Regions from separate parts of the Afipia carboxidovorans OM5 genome, predicted to be linked through region 2. Evidence: predicted binding sites of a transcription regulator. Region 2 holds the regulator's gene; the other holds the start of a gene.
What was found. Region 2 encodes HrcA, which represses chaperone genes, less so after heat shock. Its sites were predicted from a motif close to GTTAGCACTCNCNNNNNGNGAGTGCTAAC; they were not measured.
Positions count from the first base shown of each region.

Region 1: groES (co-chaperone GroES) is a predicted target of HrcA. The motif match lies at 3,998-4,026, and genes of this name have one in related genera.

Region 1 covers NC_015684.1:893,851-905,176, forward strand. Annotated here, with positions in the region: gene OCA5_RS04250 (phytoene desaturase family protein) at 1-400, opposite strand, end outside; gene OCA5_RS04255 (hypothetical protein) at 439-1,647, opposite strand; gene groL (chaperonin GroEL) at 1,850-3,499, opposite strand; gene groES (co-chaperone GroES) at 3,636-3,932, opposite strand; gene OCA5_RS04270 (hypothetical protein) at 4,240-4,737, shown strand; gene OCA5_RS04275 (MFS transporter) at 4,872-6,077, shown strand; gene OCA5_RS04280 (protein phosphatase CheZ) at 6,141-6,908, opposite strand; gene OCA5_RS04285 (L,D-transpeptidase) at 7,201-7,974, shown strand; gene OCA5_RS04290 (DUF2076 domain-containing protein) at 8,109-8,918, opposite strand; gene OCA5_RS04295 (ChbG/HpnK family deacetylase) at 9,042-9,875, opposite strand; gene OCA5_RS04300 (glycosyltransferase family 2 protein) at 9,872-10,927, opposite strand; gene hisG (ATP phosphoribosyltransferase) at 11,033-11,326, opposite strand, start outside.
Region 2 covers NC_015684.1:127,171-138,496, forward strand. Annotated here, with positions in the region: gene dnaK (molecular chaperone DnaK) at 1-1,017, opposite strand, end outside; gene OCA5_RS00580 (hypothetical protein) at 1,328-2,296, shown strand; gene grpE (nucleotide exchange factor GrpE) at 2,334-2,936, opposite strand; gene hrcA (heat-inducible transcriptional repressor HrcA) at 3,051-4,142, opposite strand; gene rph (ribonuclease PH) at 4,297-5,013, shown strand; gene rdgB (RdgB/HAM1 family non-canonical purine NTP pyrophosphatase) at 5,131-5,769, shown strand; gene hemW (radical SAM family heme chaperone HemW) at 5,759-6,916, shown strand; gene OCA5_RS00610 (penicillin-binding protein activator) at 7,033-8,241, opposite strand; gene rsmI (16S rRNA (cytidine(1402)-2'-O)-methyltransferase) at 8,447-9,388, shown strand; gene OCA5_RS00620 (YraN family protein) at 9,385-9,780, shown strand; gene gshB (glutathione synthase) at 9,811-10,752, shown strand; gene OCA5_RS00630 (PAS domain-containing protein) at 10,885-11,326, shown strand, end outside.

The sequences.
Region 1 (11,326 bases), 770 kb from region 2:
GCTTCATCTCGTCGAGCAACCGGGCGATCGCATCGCGCGCCTCGGGAAAGCGTTCGCTAAGTGCCTCAAGCGCACCGTCGAAATCGTCCGGCACGCGAAGCGGCGCGGACAGCGGCCCGCCGCGAACTTCATAAAGTGCGTCGGCGCGGGTCCACTTCAGCGTATCGAGAATACCCGCGCGCGACAGCGTATCATGCTTGGGGTCGCGCGGGTCGTGCGGGTTTCCGGTTTCGTGCAGCGAGCCTTCGACGAACAGGTCGCCGACTTTGTAGCTCGACGCCGCGCCACCGACCGAGTTGCTCTTCTCGATGACGAGCACCTTGCGGCCCGCGCGCGCGAGCAGCGCGCCACTGGTCAGGCCGCCGAGACCGGCGCCGACGATAATGATGTCGTATGGCATTTAAGGTTGAACCGTATTGCAGCGAAAAAGTGCGGCCATCATTTCCACGCCGCCTGATCGGCGTCCCAGCGCTGGCCCTTGAGATCGGCCGCGACGCTGCGCACGAGGCCATCGTCATCGGTGTAGACCGCCTCGTCGTCACCCGGCGAAGTGTCGGCGAAATTAAGGTGCGGCCCCGGAGCCTCGTCGCGGGTGATCGAGGCGGGCACGCCGAGCCAGACCACCAGCCGTTCGGTCGTGCCGGGCTTGTCGGGCCCGACCAGTACGGAGAGCTCCAGCGTGTCGGTGAGGTTGAGCGCGGGCACGAGCGTATTGGGCCGTTTGAAGGTGAGCGTCAGTTCGCCCGTGGTGTCGCTCCATTTCGCGCCCGCAGGTTGTGCCGACATGATTTTGGAAATGCTGGCGGAGAGTGCGGTCGCGATGCGCTCGCGGTCGAGCTTGCCGTCCTTGTGCCAGGGCGCGGCGGGCAGGCGGATCGCGCGTTCGGTCTCGTAGCTGCCGGTGGTCCAGCCGGCTGCGACCACGCCCGGCAGACCCTTCAGCCGCGCAATCAGCGCTTCCGCGCGCTGAGGGTCGACATCGAAGCGGACGAACTGCGTGCCGTTGCGCAGTGCCGCGCAATCGGTGGTGAGGCTGTCGAGCGTGAGTTCGACATTATCGTTGCGCAGGCTCTTCAGCAGGTCGGCGAAATTCTCGCGCTTCACCTTCACCGCAAGCGACTGCGGCGACAGCTCGGTGAAGTCCGCGGGCATGTCGGCGGTATTGTCGTCGATCGCCTGTGCGGCATCGAATTCGCGCTGGTCGGATTCGGTGTTGTCGGTCGACAGAACCTCAGAGGTCTTGTCGCCGATCGTGATCTTGCCTTCAAACGTAATGGCCCTGTTCTCGGGCTTGCGCGTCAGGCTGATGCTGACCGGCAGCTTCTCTTCCGTCGTCTGCCCGGTGCCGGTGAGAGCCTTTCCGTCGGGCTTCAACTCGATGGCAAAGCGATCCTTGCGTTCCGAGGTGATGGAGGCCGAATAGCAGACGTCGAGCACAGTCGAGACCACCTTGCCGCCGTCCATGCTCTCTCGAATGAAGGCATCGACCGGCAGATCGCCCAGGATATCGCCGAGCCCGGTGAAGTAGCGGTTGTCCGAGGCGCTCGCGGCTCCCTTGGCGGTCTGCGCAAAACCGGCGGAGGTGGCGGCAAGACAAGTGACAAGACTGGCGACAAGCGCTGAACAGAGCACGGTCGAAAGGCGCATCGATGGGTATCCTGCTGCTTGCCGGGATTGGATTGCAGATGGCGCGCGGACCATAAACGCTTCTCGGCCGAATGTGCACCCCCGGCAAGGGAAACGCCGCTGTTCCGGCAGGCATCGCGCCCGGGACACGTCTGCGAGCAAGGCAAAAGAAAAGCCGCCCGAAGGCGGCTTTCCGGATTGATTGTGAAAGGGAAGGCCGGGCTCAGAAGCCCATGCCGCCCATTCCACCCATGCCGCCCATTCCACCGCCGGCGGGCATCGCCGGTGCGGCGTCCTTCGGCAGCTCGGCAACCATCGCCTCGGTGGTGACGAGGAGGCCCGCGACGGAGGCCGCGTCCTGCAGCGCAGTGCGAACCACCTTGGCCGGGTCGATGATGCCCTTGGCGACCATGTCGACATACTCTTCGTTCTGGGCGTCGAAGCCGAAGGTCTCGGTCTTGTTGTCGAGGATCTTGCCGACAACGATCGAGCCCTCGACACCGGCGTTCTCGGCGATCTGGCGGATCGGAGCTTCCAGCGCCTTCAGCACGATGTTGATGCCGGCCTGCACGTCGGAGTTGTCGTTGTTGATGCGGCCGACTGCCTTCTTGGCGCGAAGGAGAGCGGTGCCGCCGCCCGGAACGATGCCTTCCTGCACCGCGGCGCGGGTGGCGTTGAGCGCGTCCTCCACGCGATCCTTCTTCTCCTTGACCTCGATCTCGGTCGCACCGCCGACGCGGATCACCGCGACGCCGCCGGCGAGCTTGGCAAGGCGCTCCTGCAGCTTCTCACGGTCGTAGTCCGAGGTGGTTTCCTCGATCTGCGCCTTGATCTGGTTGACGCGCGCCTCGATGTCGGCCTTCTTGCCGGCGCCGTTGACGATGGTGGTGTTCTCCTTGTCGATCACCGCCTTCTTGGCGCGGCCGAGCTGCTTCAGCGTGACGTTCTCGAGCTTCATGCCGAGATCGTCGGAGATCACCTGGCCGCCGGTCAGCACCGCGATGTCTTCCAGCATCGCCTTGCGACGATCGCCGAAGCCCGGCGCCTTGACGGCGGCAACCTTGAGGCCGCCACGCAGGCGGTTGACGACGAGGGTCGCGAGCGCTTCGCCCTCGATGTCCTCGGCGATGATGAGGAGCGGCTTGCCGGACTGCACGACGGCTTCCAGCACCGGCAGCATGGCCTGCAGACCGGAGAGCTTCTTCTCGTGCAAGAGGATGTAGGCGTCCTCGAGCTCGGCCGTCATCTTCTCGGCGTTGGTGACGAAGTACGGCGAGAGATAGCCGCGGTCGAACTTCATGCCCTCGACGATATCGACGTCGGTGTCGAGCGACTTCGCTTCCTCGACGGTGATGACGCCCTCGTTGCCGACTTTCTGCATCGCCTGCGCGATCATCTTGCCGATGGTGCTGTCGCCGTTCGCGGAAATGGTGCCGACCTGGGCGACTTCCGAGGATGCCGCAACCGGCTTCGCACGCTTCTCGATGTCCTTGATGACGGCGGTGACGGCGATGTCGATGCCGCGCTTGAGGTCCATCGGGTTCATGCCGGCGGCAACCGCCTTGGCGCCTTCGCGAACGATCGCCTGGGCGAGCACGGTCGCGGTGGTGGTGCCGTCACCCGCGGTGTCGTTGGTCTTGGAAGCGACTTCGCGCACCATCTGCGCGCCCATGTTCTCGAACTTGTCCTCGAGCTCGATCTCCTTGGCGACGGTGACGCCGTCCTTGGTGATGCGGGGAGCGCCGAAGCTCTTGTTGATGACGACGTTGCGGCCCTTGGGGCCGAGCGTGACCTTCACCGCGTTGGCGAGGGTGTCGACGCCGCGCAGCATCCGTTCGCGCGCGTCGCCAGAGAATTTTACGTCTTTGGCCATGGGGAGTAACTCCTGATGGGGGTTTGTTGATCGTCATGGCCGGGCTTGTCCCGGCCATCTACGTCTTGTTGTTGGACTGATGAAAAGACGTGGATGCCCGGCATAAAGCCGGGCATGACGGTGGAACTCAGTCGATTTAGGCGAGCACGCCCATGATGTCGGACTCCTTCATGATGAGGAGGTCTTCGCCGTCGAGCTTCACTTCGGTGCCCGACCATTTGCCGAACAGCACGCGGTCGCCGACCTTGAGGTCGATCGGGATCAGCTTGCCGGTCTCGTCGCGGCCGCCGGGGCCGACCGCCACCACCTTGCCCTCGGAGGGCTTTTCCTTGGCGGTGTCGGGGATGATGATGCCGCCCTTGGTCTTTTCTTCGGCGTCGAGGCGCTTGACGACGACGCGGTCGTGCAGCGGGCGGAACGTGGTCTTGGCCATGGTGATGTCCTTCAGCTTGGGTTGCAGCCTTGTTCGGAACGAGAGGGCGAAGACGCCCATGGAGGATTAGCAGTCCCAATTTGGGAGTGCTAAAGGGGTTGCGGACGGGAAATATGGGCTGGCGGAAGCCCTGTCAAGCAACGTGGCTGATGCATAACGCCGAAGGTTAAGACCTTGGTGACGTCATGATACGATGCTTGATCGATCCCACGTTGAAAAGCCGCCGGGTCCCCTCGGGGTCCCATTGGGGGCGTCGTTGCTTGCCATGCCGGCAAACGTGGTTCATGACATGCGGGTAGGAGAATTCATGGTCAGTCTGCGCACCGTCCCGACATTGGCAGCCGTTTCGCTTCTTGCCGCCTTGATGGGTGGTTGCAGCAGTTTCAGCCTGAACGGTAACACGCCGACGGCTCAGGAACCGCCCGCGCCGCGCGAAATCCCCTCATCCATCCGGTCCGACGAACTGGTCGGCCGCTGGGGCCTTGCCGCCTACCACAAGCCGGAAGACCGGGCGCGGACCGAGAACGCCGCGCGCGGCCAGTGCCGCCAGCCCTACATCATCGGCAAGGGTCCGACCGGCGGTGTCATCATGCATCTCGCCGACGAAGCGACGCCGCAGGAGCTGCGCCTCAAGGGCAGCGAGAGCGGCAAGAATTATATCGGCCCCGAAGGCCCGGTCGGCAGCCCGCAGGATCGTGAGATTCTGTCCTTCGACGGCCGCGTGCTGACCACCCGCTTCCTCGATCCGGATGCTGCGACACGCTACGGTACGATGGTTTATGTGCGCTGCGCGCCGCGCGCATAGAAAATTAAAACCGGCTGCGCGGGCGGCACTTCTTTAATCCGCGAATCCTGACATCATGCCAGTGTCCCGAATTCGAAGTTCGCCCCACTTGCAGCACCTTCTATCGCGAACTTCTGAACCACCACACTAGCAACATGAGAATTCTTGCCGGACCGGCTGCGCTGATCGCAGGGCCCCATCGCGCGGTAGCGGTACTGTGCGTCACCATGATTCTGGGATGGGCGGCACTGTTCTATCCGCCCGCCCTCACCATGACCTATATCGCCGAGGCGCACGGCTGGTCGCTCGCGCTTGCGCTCTCCGGATTTTCGATCGCGCTCGGCACCTCCGGGCTGTGCGCGCCTTATGCCTGCGGCCTGATCGATCGGTACGGTGGTAATCCGGTGATGGCGGGCGGCGCGCTGATCGGCGCGCTCGGCCTCGTGCTGCTGCCGCTCGCGCCGAACTATCCGGTCTATCTGATCTCCTGGCTCCTGATCGGCGTTGCTACCGCCTGCTGCCTGTATGACCCCGCCTTCACCACGTTGACGCGAATCTACGGGATGGCCTCGCGCGGGCCGATCACCATCATCACCTTCGCCGGTGGCCTCGCCTCGACGGCGGGATGGCCGCTGATGCATTTCCTGATCGAGAATTTCGGCTGGCAGAGCGTCTATTACACCTGGGCGGCGGTGTTCACGTTCCTGATCGCGCCGCTGTACTGGTTCGCGCTACCGCGGCGCAAAGCCCCGGTGCAGAAGGCGCCTGTGGCCGTGACGGATGCGCCGCCGGCGAAGGCGCGGTTCATTCCGCCGCACGGGCTGCCGTTCATCCTGATGGCGGCGGGCTTTGCCGGGCATTCGTTCGTCATGTCGGGCGCGACCACACATCTCCTGCCGATCCTGCAGCGCGGTGGCATCGATGCCGGCACCGCGGTGATGATCGGCGCGATGTTCGGGCCCGCGCAGGTTCTGGCGCGGTTTGCCGATTTCGCGAGTAGGGGACGGATGCATCCGATCTGGGTCGCACGCGTCTCGATGGGGACGATGGTGCTTGCTTTCGCGGTGCTCGCCATCGCCGGCATCGCGCCGCTGCCCGCGATGTGTTTCGCCATTCTGTTCGGAGCGGGGAATGGCGTGGTGACGATCGCCCGCGGCGCGTTGCCGCTCGCGACCTTCGGCGCGTTCGGTTACGGCCGCGTGGTGGGCCGCATCTCGCGACCCGCGCAGATCCTGCAGGCCCTCGCGCCATTCGTTCTCGCCTTCATCATCGACCGCTGGTCGGATCAGGTTGCGCTCGACATCATGATTGCGACGTCCGCGACGGCGCTGGTCTGCTTCGCGCTGCTGCGGCGGGTGTGACCCTCGATAAAAAAACGCCCCCGGCGAAGCGGGGGCGTGGGAGCAAGTTGACGAGCGCGGTGTTTAATTGAACATCGCGTCGATATCGTTCTGCGAGGCGTGACCCTCGTCGCCGTCGAGCTTCGGGCCATTGAGCAGGCGCGCGTCGCCCTCGCGGGTATCGAGAATGGCCGGGGCGTGAACCTTGATGGCGTCGACGCCGCCCCAGATTTCCATCATGACGTTGATGTGATGCTCGATGAACTTCATCGTGTTCATCACCTTGTTGATGCGCTGGCCGGTGAGGTCCTGGAAGTTGCAGGCCTCGAAGATGCTGATGACGCGCTCGGAAATGTCGGCGACCATGCGCTCCTGCTGGTCGGCCGAAGGACCCTTGGCAAGCGCGCTCGCCGCCTGGTCGATCGCCTCCGCCGCTGCGAGAATCTGGTCGGTCGCTTCCTCGGTACCGCCGACGATGGCGCCAAGCTCGCCCGTCACCCTCGACATTTCGTCGCCGTTGAAGCTGGTGCCGTGGAGGACGGCGATTTCTTCCTTGGTGCGATTGATCGCCTCGTGGATGAGATCGAGTTCGACCTTGAGCTTCTCGCACTGGGCGATCTGCGCACGATAGGATTCAAGCGCGGCCTTGGCGTGGGCGTCGTCCTGCGCGGCGGCTTCCCGCTCGGCCTGTCCGCCTGAGCGGGGGGCGATGCGTCCCATCTGTTCGCGGATGATGCGCAACTCCGTCATGATGCGCTCGTGCATCTGGTCGGTGCTGGCAGTGTCGTTCAAATCCGGCAGGGAGCCGAACTGCAATTCCTCGATACGAAAACGTTTGCGCTGAGCATTCATGGAATTCTTCCTCAACCTCAATGCGCAGGCATGTAACGCGCGGGCATTTAACGCCCGGTTCATGCGCACCGCACGGGTTCCGAAATCCTGCAAACATGCTCAACGGCGATTAACCATGAGGGCGCGATCTTCATCGAAAATAAACGCTGTTCGCAACAACGCGGGCACCCGCGCGACATGGTGAATCCGAGGGCCCGTCGCGTTTACCAAAACTTCCGCGGTTGTCCTGTTAGCTCGCGAAGGCAGCGCGGTTCGCTGCGCTTAGTCCTGACGAACAGTACAGAGTACGTCGATGCCTGCAAAAATCCGCTTCGCCCTTGTTGCCGGCGCGTGCCTGATCGGCACGAGCTTTTCCGCACTCGCGCAGGACGGCCATCCTCACGTCGTCTACGCCTCGCAATCCGATTACGCCCCGCAAGCCCGCGACGTTGCCTATCGCGATTCCTATCGTGACAATGGCAATCTCGGCGGCGGCTTCATCCAGTTCCTGTTCGGCGGCGGATCGCAGCCCGAGCCGGCCTATCGTGAACCCCCGCAGGGGGCCTATGCGCCACAGGACGCTTACGCGCCGCAGACGCGCGGCTATCGCGAGCGCGGCGTTGAAGCGGCGCAGCCGGGGTTCGACCCGCGTTATGAGAAGCAGGTGGTCGATTACAACGGCAAGGAATCGGCCGGCACGCTGGTGATCGATACGCCGAACAAGTTTCTCTATCTCGTGCAGGGCAACGGCCAGGCGCTGCGCTACGGCGTCGGCGTCGGCAAACCGGGCTTCACCTGGGCGGGTGTGAAAACCATCACCGCCAAGCGCGAGTGGCCGGACTGGACCCCGCCCGCGGAAATGCTGAAACGTCGCCCCGATCTGCCGCGTCACATGGAAGGCGGGCCGGACAATCCGCTCGGCGCCCGCGCAATGTATCTCGGATCGTCGCTCTATCGTATCCACGGCTCGAACGAGCCTTGGACGATCGGCACTAACGTCTCCTCGGGCTGCATCCGCATGCGCAATGAGGACGTCATCGATCTCTACGGCCGCGTCAAGGTCGGTGCTCGCGTGGTGGTGCTCTAAAGCGGTTTTAAGCGAAGCGGGAACCGGTTCGCTTAAAGAAAACGCGTCAAAATAAAAATCGAGAATCTTTGTTCTCGCGCACATAAAAACGGCCGCTGTCGCAACGGCCGTTTTCGTTTTCAATGTCGATTGCGTTACGCGAAGTCGGACGGATCGCTGCCGAAATCGCCATCGTCGAAATCGTCGTCGTCATCATAATCGTCGTCATCGTAGTCCGACGATGCGTCGTCATAGGCCGCATGCTCGTTACGGCGATCCTCGACGCCGCCGTGCTGGGTCTTGCCGATATCGTTGATGCCGGCATCGCGTGCGAGCGCATCGTTGCTGCTGCCACCGCTCCAGGGTGAACCGGTGTTGCCGAAGCTCTGCTGCTGGCTGCCGCCGCCAAGGCCGCGAAGGCTGTTCATCAGAAGCGAGCCGCCGATCATGCCGGCCGCGGCCGCCGCCGCGGTGCCGAGGAACGACGAACCGCCGCCGCCGCTTTGCGGCGTGCCGTAGCCTTGTGCCGCGCGCGGATCGGGGAAAGCGTCGCGACGGCCAGGCGCGTCACCGCCAAGCCCTTGATTGCCGAGCACCTGTCCAGTGTTCCATGACGGGCGCGCGGTGCCGGGCGGCACGTTCGGCACTGAACCGCCTTGCGTAGAGCCCTGCGCGTAACCTTGCGACGCCTGTCCGCCGCCGAACAGCGTGTCGCGCAGCGAATCAAGGAAGCTGCCTTCCTTCTCCGGATGCTGCCCGGCCTCGAGCTGCTCGATCCGCGTGGTGGCATGGCGCAGCGCCTCGTCCTGCAGGAGGACGGTCTGCACCAGCGCGTAAACCGCGTGCGGCGCGCGGCGCAGGCCCTGCGCGATCGCAGCTTCGGCCTCGGGCTCGCGCGGGTTGGCTTCAAGCTTTTCGAGCCGGCCGAACAGGTCGTCGATCAACTGGCGCTCTTGCGGGGTCATGGTCGTCCTCTCCACGTTTAGGCGGATGATTCTAGGAACGATCTAGGCGGGTTTTGGATCGGGGTAAGCGGGACGGCAGATTAAATTTCGCCAAGGTGGCAAGTTGCCTGCGGCAAAGCGCCCTCACGCTTTCGCGAGGCTGACCTGAAGCTCGGCCAGCAGCCGGGGAAAATCCTCACTGGCGAGATAGGCGTGTTCGCGCGCGCGCTGGTCGGTCAACGGGTCGAGCGCCCGCAAGGTGTCATCGACGAAACCGGGGTGGCACATCACAAGCCCGCCCTCCGGCAGCGAGGCGAGGAAGCTGCGCATCAGCGAGCCGAAATCCGGCAGCTTGCGAAAATCATAGGCACCCGCAAACGCCGTGTTGGTGGGAAGCCCGCTCGCGGCACAGCGCTTGCGGAAGGTCGTGCTCAGCGTGTCGAGCAGGATTGCCTTGGGGTTGCCAAGACGGGAGGACGCCTGCGCGCGGCGGCACTGCCGCGCCCACGCGTCCGGCGCAGTCTCCCGTGCGGCGCGGATGAAGCCGTCGCGGATTCCCGGAAACAGTTGAACGTGCTGGTGGCCGTCGAGATAGGCGGGCGGCGCGCCGAACAGGTCGCGGAACAGTGTGATCTGCGCCTTGACCTCGGACTCGACGAAGTCGGCATCGATCCGCCGCAGCAGCGCGCCGCGCAGCAGCCGCTGCAACGGCCAGAACATGCCACCGTCGAGCGGGCGATAATGCATCGTCAGCGGCGAGAACGGCGCGGTGAGGGTGACGTGCAGGCCGATCTCGCAATTATTGTCCACGACAGCGCGCAGCGCATCCGCATCCTCGCGGCCGATGGCAGGGCCGACCACCATCACCGAGGTCGCGTTGAGGCGGCGCTGCGCGATCAGGTCGCGGATTGCGCGGTTGACGCCGTCGCTGATGCCGTAATCGTCGGCGCACAGCGTGATGCGGCGCGTCTCGCTCACGCGGGGTCCGCCGTATGCGAAGGAGACACTGCGCCATCCGGCGCGGTCGCTTCATTCGCGGTGCGCAGCGTCTGCTCGGCGACGAAATAAATCGGCCGTGCTTTCAGTTCGGAAAGGATCTTGCCGATATATTCGCCGAGCACGCCGATGACGATGAGCTGCACGCCGCCGAGCGTCATCATGCCGACGATCACGGACGGATAGCCCGGCACCGACTTGCCGGTGGTGAAGGTCTCCCACAGGATCGACAGGCCGAACAGCAGCGCGAGCAGCGCGATCAGCATCCCGAGCATGCTTGCCATCCGCAGCGGCGCGACCGAGAACGAAGTGATGCCCTCGATCGACAGGCCGAGCAGGCGGCGGGCGTTGAACGTCGTGGTGCCGTGGGCGCGCGGCTCCGGTTCGTAATCGATGCGCTTCTGGCGGAAACCGATCCAGCTTGTCAGGCCTTTGAAGAAGCGGTTGCGCTCCGGCATCATCCGCAGCGCCTTGGCTGCGCGCGGCGACAAGAGGCGGAAGTCGCCGGCATCTTCAGGAATCTTCTGGCGCGCGCCCCAGTTCACCAGCGAATAGAAATTATGCACGGCGAGGCGCCGCAGCATGGATTCGTTTTGGCGGTGCGCCTTCGCGGTGTAGACGACATCGTAGCCGCCCTCGATCCAGTGGCGCACCAGTTCTTCCGCAAGGTCGGGCGAATGCTGGCCGTCGCCATCCATGAACAGCACGGCGCCGAAGCGGGCATGGTCGAGGCCCGCCATCAGCGCGGCCTCCTTGCCGAAATTGCGCGACAGCGACACCACCTGCACGTCGAGCTTCGCTGCGGGCAGATCGCGCGCGACCGTGAGTGTCTCGTCGGTCGAGCCGTCATCGACATAGATCGCTTCGCAGGCGATCCCGTAGCGTTCCTTGAGACGATCCGCGAGCGTCGAGAGCCGCTCGTGCAGCAGCGTCAGCCCGGGCGCTTCGTTGAGCAACGGCACAACGATGGACAGCCCGCGCGCCGCGGCGGGCAGCCGGTCGCGAATGGAGACGGAAACGTCGGACACGGACATGCGCGTCAATCCCTCTGGGGCATCCGTTCTAATATGGCGATAGGGAGCCGTTGCCGCCAAGAGGTCCTCATGAACGCGGCGTTCATGAACGTGGCACTCATGGGTTCACGCTCCGAGAAAAGCTTCGAGCCGCGAGAACAGCGGATTGTCGCGCGCCATCACGTAGTCGAGCGAGCCGATGCTCACCGTCTCCGCGCCGCGCGCGCGCAAGAGCGTGCCGAGCGGATAAAGCTGCGCCGGCGGGCAGTGCAGCGTCAGGATGCCACCGGCGGGTGGCGTGCCGAACGGCGCGAGCGCGCCGAAATGCTGTTCGATCTCGGACAGCAGCGCGGCGTCGCAGCCCGGAAGGCAGGTGCGGACTTCCTTGTACTTCGCCGCACGGGCACGCGAGGCGATGTG
Region 2 (11,326 bases):
GGTCATGCCGCCGACCAGCACCACTTCGCTGATTTCACCGGCCGAGAGGCCCGCATCCTTCAGCGCCTTGCGGCACGGCTCGATGGTCTTCTGCACGAGGTCATCGACCAGCGCCTCGAACTTGGCGCGGGTGAGCTTCATCGTCAGATGCTTCGGACCCGAGGCATCGGCGGTGATGAACGGCAGGTTGATTTCGGTCTGGGTCGTTGACGACAGCTCGATCTTCGCCTTCTCCGCAGCTTCCTTGAGACGCTGCAGCGCGAGCTTGTCGTTGCGCAGGTTGATGCCCTGCTCCTTCTGGAATTCATCGGCGAGGTAGCCGACGAGGCGCATATCGAAGTCTTCGCCGCCGAGGAAGGTGTCGCCGTTCGTCGACTTCACCTCGAACACGCCGTCGCCGATCTCGAGAACCGAGACGTCGAAGGTGCCTCCGCCAAGGTCGTAGACCGCGATGGTGCCCTGTTTGGCCTTGTCGAGACCATAAGCGAGCGCAGCCGCCGTCGGCTCGTTGATGATGCGCAGCACTTCAAGGCCGGCAATCTTGCCGGCGTCTTTGGTGGCCTGGCGCTGGGCGTCGTTGAAATAAGCGGGAACGGTGATGACGGCTTGGTCGACCTTCTGGCCGAGGTGAGCTTCCGCGGTCTCCTTCATCTTCTGCAGGATGAAGGCGGAGATCTGCGAGGGCGAATAGATTTTGCCGTCGGCCTCGACCCAGGCATCGCCATTCGACGCCTTGACGATCTTGTAGGGGACGAGGTCCTTGTCCTTCGCAACGGTCGGATCGTCGTAGCGGCGGCCGATCAGGCGCTTCACGGCGAAAATGGTCTTTTCCGGATTGGTGACCGCCTGCCGCTTGGCAGGTTGGCCGACGAGGCGTTCGTCGTCGTCGGTGAGCGCAACGATGGAAGGCGTCGTGCGCATGCCCTCAGCATTCTCAATAACTCGCGGCGATTTGCCGTCCATCACGGCCACGCACGAATTGGTGGTGCCGAGATCGATCCCAATGACCTTTCCCATCGTCCCTCTATCCTTCTTTTTGCGGCGGATTGGTCGGGCCCTGTCGGCGCACCGCACCCAACCCCCTGAAAATCCAAGCGCGCAAGCCTGCGACGCTCCGCCTCATATAGGAGAGGCGCAGGGGGCCGCAAGGACCGGGTACCACGAAAGCCGTTATTCGGAGGCATTTATGCCGCCCGGTTAATATCCGGGAAGCCCTGTCCGCGACCCCCTGCCGACCCCTCGCCTGCGCCCTGTCGGCACGCGCCGGAAGCTGCTATCGAACCCGCGTTTCATCGAACCGCCTCAATCGGGCGTCAGGGAGCCTGCGATGATGATGATCTCCAGGAAGACACTCCGCCGGGCCGCAGCCGCGGCCTTGATGACGCTCACCGCCGCTCTCGCCCCGGCCGTCCCCGCGCTTGCCGCGGATGCGGTTTTCCCGGCAGGTGTGCGCATCGGCCTCGTGCCGCTCGACGGGCTCACACCATCCAAGGAGTTTTCCGGCTTCATCAGCGGCGATCAGCGCGTGCGGATCGGACTGTCGGAGATTCCGGAGGCCGCTTACACAGCAGCCGAAACCGCCGCCAAGCAGGAGAACATGCCGGTCGGCGCGCCGAAGCCGCAGGTCTTCGAGACCACCACGCGCAAGGGCTATCTCATCACCGAATCCGGCAAGGAAGGCGACACCGAGGTCGCGAACTACACGCTGCTTCTGCCCGGCAACAAGTTCACCGGCTATGCCATCGTTCAGGTTCGCGGCGAGGCGGGCGAGACTTATTCCGAAGCCAACATCCGCAAGATGCTCGCAACCGCGGTCACACGCCCCGAAGTGCCGGTCGACGAACAACTCGCCCAGCTCGGATTCAAGATCGGCGATCTTGCAGGCTTCAAGCACGTGCGCACCATCGCGCCGCGCTCGGCAGTGTTGCTCAGCGATGGCGACGATGACGCAAAGCTCGACAGCTCCGCCTACATCATGGTCGGCATCATGCAGGGCGGCCCGGCTCAGCCCGACGATCGCGGCCGCTTCGCGCGCGACCTTGCCTCGAACATCGTCGGCCTGCGCGACGTCAAGATGACGAACAACGAGCCATTGCGCATCGACGGATCACCCGGCTACGAGACGCGTCTCGACGGCGTCACCGGCACGGACAATACTCCGGTGCGCGTGGTGCAGTGGCTGCGGTTCGGATCAGGACAGGCGACGCTGCGCATCGTCGCGAGTGCACCGCAAAGCGAGTGGGGCACCGCCTTCACGCGCTTCCGCACGGTGCGCGACAGCATCAGCGCCAAATAGCAGCCGAGCGTTTAATTAAAACAGCTTTGGTCTCAGGTCAGGCGGCGGGCTTCGGTTCCGCCTTGGATACGCCGACAAGCGCCGGGCGCAGCACGCGATCTCCGATCATGTAGCCGGTCTGGATCACCTGCACGACGGTGCCGGGCGGCACCGAATTGTCAGGCACCTCGAACATCGCCTGATGGATGTTCGGATCGAACTTCTCGCCCGCGGCATCGAGCTTCTTCACGCCATTCTTCTCAAGCGCGCGATGCAGTGAACGCTCGGTGAGCTCAACACCCTCAATCAACGCGGTGAGACCGGGGTCGGCCGCGGCCCGCGCCTCCGCAGGCACGGCATCGAGCGCGCGCTGCAGATTGTCGGCGATTTCCAGAACGTCGCGCGCAAAGCCCGCAATGCCATAAGCACGTGCATCAGCCACCTCGCGCTGGGTGCGCTTGCGCAGATTTTCCATCTCCGCCAGCGTGCGCAGCATGCGGTCCTTGGCTTCCGCCGCTTCCTTGACGAGCGCTTCGGAGGGGGTCTCCTCCGGGTCGTCGGGCATGATGTAGGGCTTCGACACGCGCGGCTCACCGGGCTTGCTGCCCGCATTTTCTGCCGCCGCTTCAGAAAAATCCTTCTGGCCGTCGTTGTCGGTCATCACGCTTCCACTGTCTGATTGAAGAGGTTCTTGCTCGCCATATCGTCGTTTGCCGGGCAAAAATCAAGCGCGGGCGACCCCTCATGAAGGGCCACAAATACCGATCCGCACGCTTTACTTGCCGAGCATCTGGCTCACGATCCGCGCGGCGTAGTCCACCATCGGGATCACGCGCGCATAATTGAGCCGCGTCGGCCCGATCACGCCGAGCACGCCGACGATGCGGCCCGAGCTGTCGCGATAGGGCGCGGTGATGGTTGAGGAACCCGACAGTGAGAACAGCTTGTTCTCCGAGCCGATGAAAATCCGCACGCCCTCGCCCTGCTCGGCCAGACCCAGCAGATCGGCGACGCCCTTCTTTGTTTCGAGATCGTCGAACAGAAGCCGCACGCGCTCCAGATCCTCCATCGCGTGAAGGTCCTCCAAGAGATTTGCGTGGCCGCGCACAATCAATCGCCGTTCGTCACTCGACCCGCCGGACCAGGAGGCGACACCGGCCGCGATGATCTTCTGCGTCAACTGATCGAGTTCACTGCGGCGTTGCGCCAGTGCAGCTTCAAGCTCGCCGCGCACCTCGCTCAAGGTGCGGCCGCGAATCCGCGAATTGAGGAAGTTCGAGGCCTCGATGAGCGCCGACGACGGAACGCCAGGCGGCAATGCGAGGACGCGGTTCTCGATCTGCCCGTCTTCGGACACGAGCACGACGAGCGCCTGCTCGGGCTCGAGCCGCACGAATTCGATATGCTTGAGCCGTGGATTGGATTTTCCCGTCAGCACCACTGCGGCGGCGCGCGTGAGGCCCGAGAGCCGCATCATCGCATCGCTGAGCGTCGCCTCGATCGACTGCTGCTTGCCGATCGCGGCGAGCTGCGCCTGGATCGACTGCCGCTCGTCTTCCGTCAGATCGCCGACCTGCATCAGCGCATCGACGAAAAAGCGCAAACCGAGTTCGGTCGGCAACCGGCCGGCCGAGGTATGTGGCGCATAGATCAGGCCAAGCTGTTCGAGATCGGCCATCACGTTACGCACGGACGCCGGCGACAGTGGCACCGAAATCATCCGCGAGATATTGCGCGAGCCGACCGGCTCGCCGGTTGCGAGATAGTTCTCGACGATTTGCCTAAAAATGTCGCGGGAGCGCTCATTGAGCTGCGACAGCGCGGCGCCGGGCGTAATCAGCGCCTCTTTCGGGTCGTGGTGCGACAACCATTGCTCCTGAGGAAGTCGTGATCGAATCCGCCTTAATGTGTTCCCGCGATCCGCGCCTGACAAGCGCCTTGGCGACGGATATCGGCCTTGCCGGGCGAAGCCCGCCCCCCTAAAAGCAGCCCACGTTCTTTCCTGCTTTTCGGAGAAAAATATGCGTCCCAGCGGCCGCGCGCCCAACGAACTGCGCCCCGTCTCGCTCGAACGCGGCGTGGTGAAATACGCCGAAGGTTCCTGCATGGTGAAATTCGGCGACACCCGCGTGCTCGTCACCGCGACGCTGGAGGAGCGGCTGCCGCCGTGGCTCAAGGGTCAGGGCCGCGGCTGGGTCACTGCCGAATACGGCATGCTGCCCCGCGCCACCCATGAACGCGTCCGCCGCGAGGCCTCCGCCGGCAAGCAGAGCGGCCGCACCGTGGAAATCCAGCGCCTGATCGGCCGCTCGCTGCGCACCACCGTCGATCTCGTGGCCCTCGGCGAACGCCAGATCACCATCGACTGCGACGTGATCCAGGCTGATGGCGGCACCCGCACAGCGTCGATCACCGGCGCATGGGTTGCGCTCGCCGACTGCCTGCAATGGATGAAGGCACGCAACATGCTGAAAAACGACAACGTGCTGCGCGACAATGTCGCCGCCATATCCTGCGGCATCTATAACGGCACGCCGGTACTCGATCTCGATTACGCCGAGGATTCAGAAGCCGAGACCGATGCGAACTTCGTCATGACCGGCGACGGCCGCCTCGTCGAGGTGCAGGGCACCGCCGAGCGCACGCCGTTCTCGCAGGAGGAATTTCTGCAGCTGATGGCACTCGCGCAAAACGGCATCGGCCGTCTGGTCGAATTGCAAAAGATCGCGATGGCGTAACCACCCACAATAGGACGTTATGCCCGGCCTTGTGCCGGGCATCCACGTCTTCGATGATCTCAACAAATTTAAGACGTGGATGGCCGGGACGAGCCCGGCCATGACAAGGTTCTTTCAATGTCCAACCACCGCCACATCACCGGTCGCCTCGTAATCGCGACTCACAATCCCGGCAAGCTCGCCGAGATGCGTGAGCTGCTGGCGCCTTACGGCATCGAGGCGGTGTCGGCGGCTGAACTCAATCTCGATGAGCCCGAGGAAACCGGCACGACGTTTGCCGCCAACGCACGCATCAAGGCCACGGCCGCAGCAAACGCAACGGGCCTGCCGGCCTTCGCCGACGATTCCGGCCTGTGCGTCGATGCGCTCGAAGGTCAGCCGGGAATCTATTCGGCACGATGGGCCGGGCCGTCGAAGGATTTCATGGCGGCGATGACGCAGATCGAGCGGCTGCTGCAGGAGCGCGACGCGACCGAGCCCGCGCAGCGCAAGGCGCATTTCGTCTCCGCGCTGTGCGTCGCATGGCCCGACGGGCATGTGGAGGAAGTGGAAGAGCGCGTCGACGGCCAGATGGTGTGGCCGCCGCGCGGCACGGCTGGCTTTGGCTACGATCCCGCTTTCCTCCCCGATGGGCACGGGCGTACCTTCGGTGAAATGACAAGTATCGAGAAGCACGGCCTGCCGCCGCACGGCATGGGCCTGTCGCATCGCGCGAAGGCTTTCGTGAAGCTCGCGGAGATCTGCCTTGCGCGCTGACGCCCACAATGCTTTCGGCGTTTATGTGCACTGGCCCTTCTGCCTGTCTAAGTGCCCGTATTGCGACTTCAACAGCCACGTCCGCCACGCCGCGATTGATGAAGAACGGTTTGCCCGCGCCTTTGTGCGCGAGATCGCAACCACTGCGGCTCGCGCGCCGGACCGCACCGTCACCTCGATCTTTCTCGGCGGCGGCACGCCGTCCTTGATGAAGCCGCAGACGGTCGCCACGATCCTCGACGCCATCGCGCAGCACTGGAGCGTCGATAAGAGCGTTGAGGTCACGCTCGAGGCCAACCCGACGAGCGTCGAGGCGACGCGCTTTGCCGGCTATCGCGCAGCGGGCGTCAACCGCGTCTCGCTCGGCGTGCAGGCGCTCGACGATCAATCGCTGAAAGCGCTGGGACGCTTGCACACCGCGCGTGAAGCCCTTGATGCGGTGGCGATCGCACGCCGCGCGTTCAAGCGCTATTCGTTCGACCTCATCTACGCACGCCCGGACCAGGGCGTGCAGGCATGGGCGGGCGAGCTTCATCGCGCCATCGCGGAAGCAGCCGAGCATCTGTCGCTCTATCAGCTCACCATCGAGGAAGGCACGCCGTTCTTCGGCCTGCACCGCGCCGGCAAGTTGAAGACGCCGAACGAAGACCTTGCGCGCGCGCTCTATGACGTCACGCAGGAAATCTGCGCGGCGAACAATCTTCCCGCTTACGAGATTTCCAATCACGCCCGGCCGGGCGCGGAATGCCGCCACAACCTCGTCTACTGGCGCGGGCAGGAATATGCCGGTATCGGGCCCGGCGCGCACGGGCGGCTCGACATCGACGGCATTCGCCATGCGATCGCGACCGAGAAGCGGCCGGAGGTTTGGCTGTCGCGCGTCGAAGAAGAAGGCCACGGCCTCATCACCGATGACCTGCTCGATAGCGAGCAGCGCGCCGACGAGTTTCTGCTAATGGGCCTGCGGCTCGCCGAGGGTATCGACCCGCAGCGCTATGAAACGCTCGCCGGACGCCCGCTCGATCCGCATCGCATTGCTGCATTGAAGAACGACGGCGCGATCGTGATGGATATCAATGGCCGGCTGCGGGTGACGCAGGCAGGCTTCCCGCTGCTCGACGCCGTGGTCGCCGACCTCGCGGCGTAACGATGCTCTCTATTCGTCATGTCCGGCCTCGTGCCGGGCATCCACGTCTTCTTCATACTCACTTAAGGCGTGGATGGCCGGGACAAGCCCGGCCATGACAGAGAACAGGGAGCTGCCTACGCCCCAAAGCTCTTCGGCGAGGCGGAGGCGATCTGCCCACCGCCCGGCGCCGCGCGCAGCACCGCAAGGCCGCGCTCGTTGGTGCCGTTGCTGCGAAACCGAAACAGCCCGTCGATGCCGGTGAAGCCCGACGCATTCGTCAGCACATCGGCGGAGAAGCGTGGCCCGCCGGAGGAAACACGCGACAGCGCGGCAACGAGCGCCACCGCGTCGTAGGCAAGCGTTGCGGTGCGCACCGGGTCCTGCCCGTATTTGCCGCGATAGCGCTTGGCGAACGCACGATATCCCGACGGATCGGGCGCGGCGTAATAACCGCCCTGTAGACGCGGATCGGCAAACACCTTCGGATTGTCCCACAGTCCGGTGCCGAGAAGCTGCACGCGCTTCAGATCGGCGCCTGCGCTCGCAAGCTGGTTGGAGAGTTGCACCAGCACATCGCCGTCATCGGCAAGCAGCAGCGCATCGGCACTGCCTAGCGCCTGCGCGATGTTGCGCACGGCGTTCTGCATCTGCGCGGGATCGGTCGAGTATTTCTCAAACGCCGCCATCCGCGCGCCACGGCGCGATACCGCCTGCTTGAATGTCGCCTCGACCACATTGCCATACGCGTTTTCCGGCAACAGAGCCGCGAACGAACGCTTGCCGGTGCCGGAGGCATAATCGATGACGCGGTTGACATCGGACTCGGGCAGAAAACTCAACAGATAGACACCCTGCCCCGCAACGCTGGCGTCGGTCGAAAACGCGATCACCGGAATGTTGCGCGCGCGGGCCTGCTGCGCGACGCCCGAGACCGAGAGCGCGAACAAGGGGCCGAGAATAATTTCGGCACCCTCGCCGACCGCCTGCTGCGCGGCCATCTGCGCGCCTTGCGGCGTGCCGGTGTCGTCCTTGACGAGAAGCTGCAGGTCCGGGTTCTGGAATTCCGCCAGCGCCATCTCGGCGGCGTTCTTCATCGACTGGCCGACGATGCCGGCATTGCCCGCGCCGGACAGCGGCAGGATCAGCCCGACCTTGACCTGCCCCTTGCCGATGGCGGTGCCTTCCTGCGGCGGACCCGAAGGCCCGGGCGGCTGGTCACCCCCTCCGGTGAGCCCGGACATCCCTGCGCATCCGGCCAACAGCGGTGCACTCAGGACGAGCCCGACGGCACTACGACGGGTGGTCAACAGGTTCAATTTCGAGGGAGTGGTCGGAGACGTCATCGATCCTCTTTCAGACCCGTTCGCGGAACCGGCCGGGGAATTGGCAGACCGATAACGCGGCGGATTTTAGCTTCTTGGCGGTAACCATACGGGAAAACGAAGGATTTGTGACCCGCGAATTCCCCCAAAAGCCGTTTCGCGCCCGCCGCGTGATCTTTTTCACGCACCACAAGACGATCGCATGGCGAGAGGCTACACTCACTTAATGTCACCCCGTTCCTCTCCCCGCACCATCGACGCCCCGCCTCTCCGTGAAATACTGGTGGCTGGACACCGCATCATGGTTCCCAAGGCAGCGCCTGGCCTGCATCTCGCCGCAACGCCGATTGGCAATCTCGGTGACATCACGCTGCGCGCGCTGGAAACGCTTGCGGGCAGTGATGTGATCTGCTGCGAGGACACCCGCGTCACCCACAAGCTGCTCGAGCGCTACGGCATTACGGTGCCGCTGTCGCCCTATCACGAGCACAACGCCGTTGCCGCGCGGCCGAAGATTCTTGCTCGCCTTGCGCAGGGCGATGCGGTGACGCTGGTCTCCGATGCCGGTACGCCCCTGGTCTCCGACCCTGGCTTCAAGCTGGTGCGCGAGGCCACTGCCGCGGGCTTTGCCGTTCACGCGCTGCCGGGGCCTTCGTCCGTGCTCGCAGCCCTCACGGTTGCGGCCTTGCCGACCGACCGCTTCTACTTCGAGGGCTTTCTGCCGGCGAAAGATGGCGCGCGGCGCAACCGCATCGCGGAACTGGCACGGATCGACGTCACGCTGGTGCTGTTCGAATCCGGTGCGCGCCTGGCGGCCTCGCTGCGCGATCTCGCGGAGATTCTGGGCCGTCGTGACATCGCGATCTGCCGCGAGATGACCAAACTGCACGAAGACATCCGCCGCATGCCGCTGGCCGAGGCCGCAGCACGCGCCGACGAGCTTGAAACACGCGGTGAATTCGTGCTGGTGATCGGCCCGCCGTCGGCCGACGCCTCGCGGATGAGCGAGACCGAGCTCGACGATCTGCTGCGCGCACAGCTTGCGCACGGCAGCGTCAAGGATGCCGTTGCCGCCGCAGTCGAACTGTCAGGCTATCCGCGCCGCGAGGTTTATGCGCGCGCTCTTGCGCTCGCGCAGGAAGGTAAAAACGAAGGCAAAGACGAATGACAGCGCCCGGCGAGCAACCGGCCGCCGATCCCGCGCATCTCGCGGCGTTTCATCTCGGGCTCTCGGCCGAGCGTCGCGCATGTCTTTACCTCGCCGCCAAAGGCTACCGTCTGCTGGCACGGCGCTACCGCACCCCGCATGGCGAGATCGACATCGTGGCGCGACGGCGCGCGACGCTGGTGTTCGCCGAAGTGAAGGCGCGCAATTCGCTCGATGAGGCGGCCGCGAGCGTCACCGCGCGCCAGCAGCAACGCATCGCAACGGCGGCTTCCGTCTGGCTTGCCGCGCATCCCGACCATGCGAATCTGGATTGCCGCTTCGACGTGATACTGATTGCGCCGAAGCGATTTCCGCGCCATCTGGAAGCGGCCTTCGACACCACTTCGTTCTGATCCTCGTTTCATTTCACAGCCGGACCCGCCATGACCTTGAAAGTTGCCGTTCAGATGGACCCGATCGCGCGCATCAACGTGCGCGGCGATTCGACCTTCGCGATGCTTCTGGAGGCGCAGCAGCGCGGGCACGAACTGTTCTACTACACGCCCGAACGGCTCTCGCTGTTGGGCCGCGAGGTGATCGCGCCGGTGCAACCGTTGAGTGTCCGCGACGAGATCGGCAATCACTTCACGCTGGGCGACGCGACACGCGCCAACCTCGAATCCTTCGACGTGGTGCTGTTGCGGCAGGACCCGCCGTTCGACCTGGCCTATGTCACGACCACGCATCTTCTGGAGCGCATCCACCCCAAGACGCTTGTGGTGAACGATCCGACCAGCGTGCGCGACGCGCCGGAAAAAATCTTCGTGATGGAATTCTCCGACCTGATGGCGCCGACGCTGATCTCGCGCGACAAGGAGGAGATCGAGCTGTTCCGCAAGGCGCATGGCGACGTGGTGTTCAAGCCGCTTTACGGCCATGGCGGTGCCGCGGTGTTCCGGATCGCCGCGCAGGACATGAATTTTGGATCGCTGTACGATCTGTTCTCGACTACCTTCCGCGAGCCGTGGGTGGTGCAGGCCTTCCTGCCGGGCGTGCGCGCGGGTGACAAGCGCATCATCCTGGTCGACGGCGTATTTGCAGGCGCGGTCAACCGCGTACCGGCGGCCGACGATCTGCGCTCCAACATGGTGCGGGGCGGCGCCGCGAAGGCAACGGACCTCACGCCGCGCGAGCGCGAGATCTGCGAGCGGGTCGGGCCGCGCCTGAAGGAGATGGGCCTGCTGTTTGTCGGGCTCGATGTGATCGACGGCCATCTCACCGAGATCAATGTCACCTCGCCGACCGGCATCCGCGCCATTGCAAATCTCAGCGGGCGCAACGTCGCCGCCGACATCTGGGATGCGATCGAGCGAAAGCGCCGTTAAGAAATTTTTAAGCGCACCAAATACGAATGATCGCCTTAATCAATTACTGACAAAGATTTGGCAGATTAATCCCGCTTTCTCTTAGTTTGATTTTATTAAGTCGTATCCGCATCAATTGCAGATCGCCCTTTCATGTCCCTCGAAGTCTTCAGCGGCACATCGATTCCGCGCGAGCTCACGACGGCCGCGATGGAATACCTCTGGGCGAAGTGGAAAACCCTCTACGCCACCGGCGACCTGACGCTGCAGCGGCTGACCGAGGAATCGAACTACCCGCTGCGCGACCGTCTCGTCTTCCTGATGACCGCGGGCGACGACTTCGTCTACACCTATGTCGGCGCGGAGATTCAAAGAGCCATCGGTCGCGACCGTGCGGGCTCGCTGCTCTCGACCAGCGGCAATCCGATGCGCGGGGAATATGCGCGGGTCTATCGCAAGGTCGCCGACGACCTCATTCCGGCCTGCCTGCGCTATACGCTGCCGACCACGCAGAACGGCAAGATCTGGCAGCGGCTGATTCTGCCGGTGCCGATTGCCGACACCGCCGTCTGCCTCGTGGTCTATTCCGAGCTGA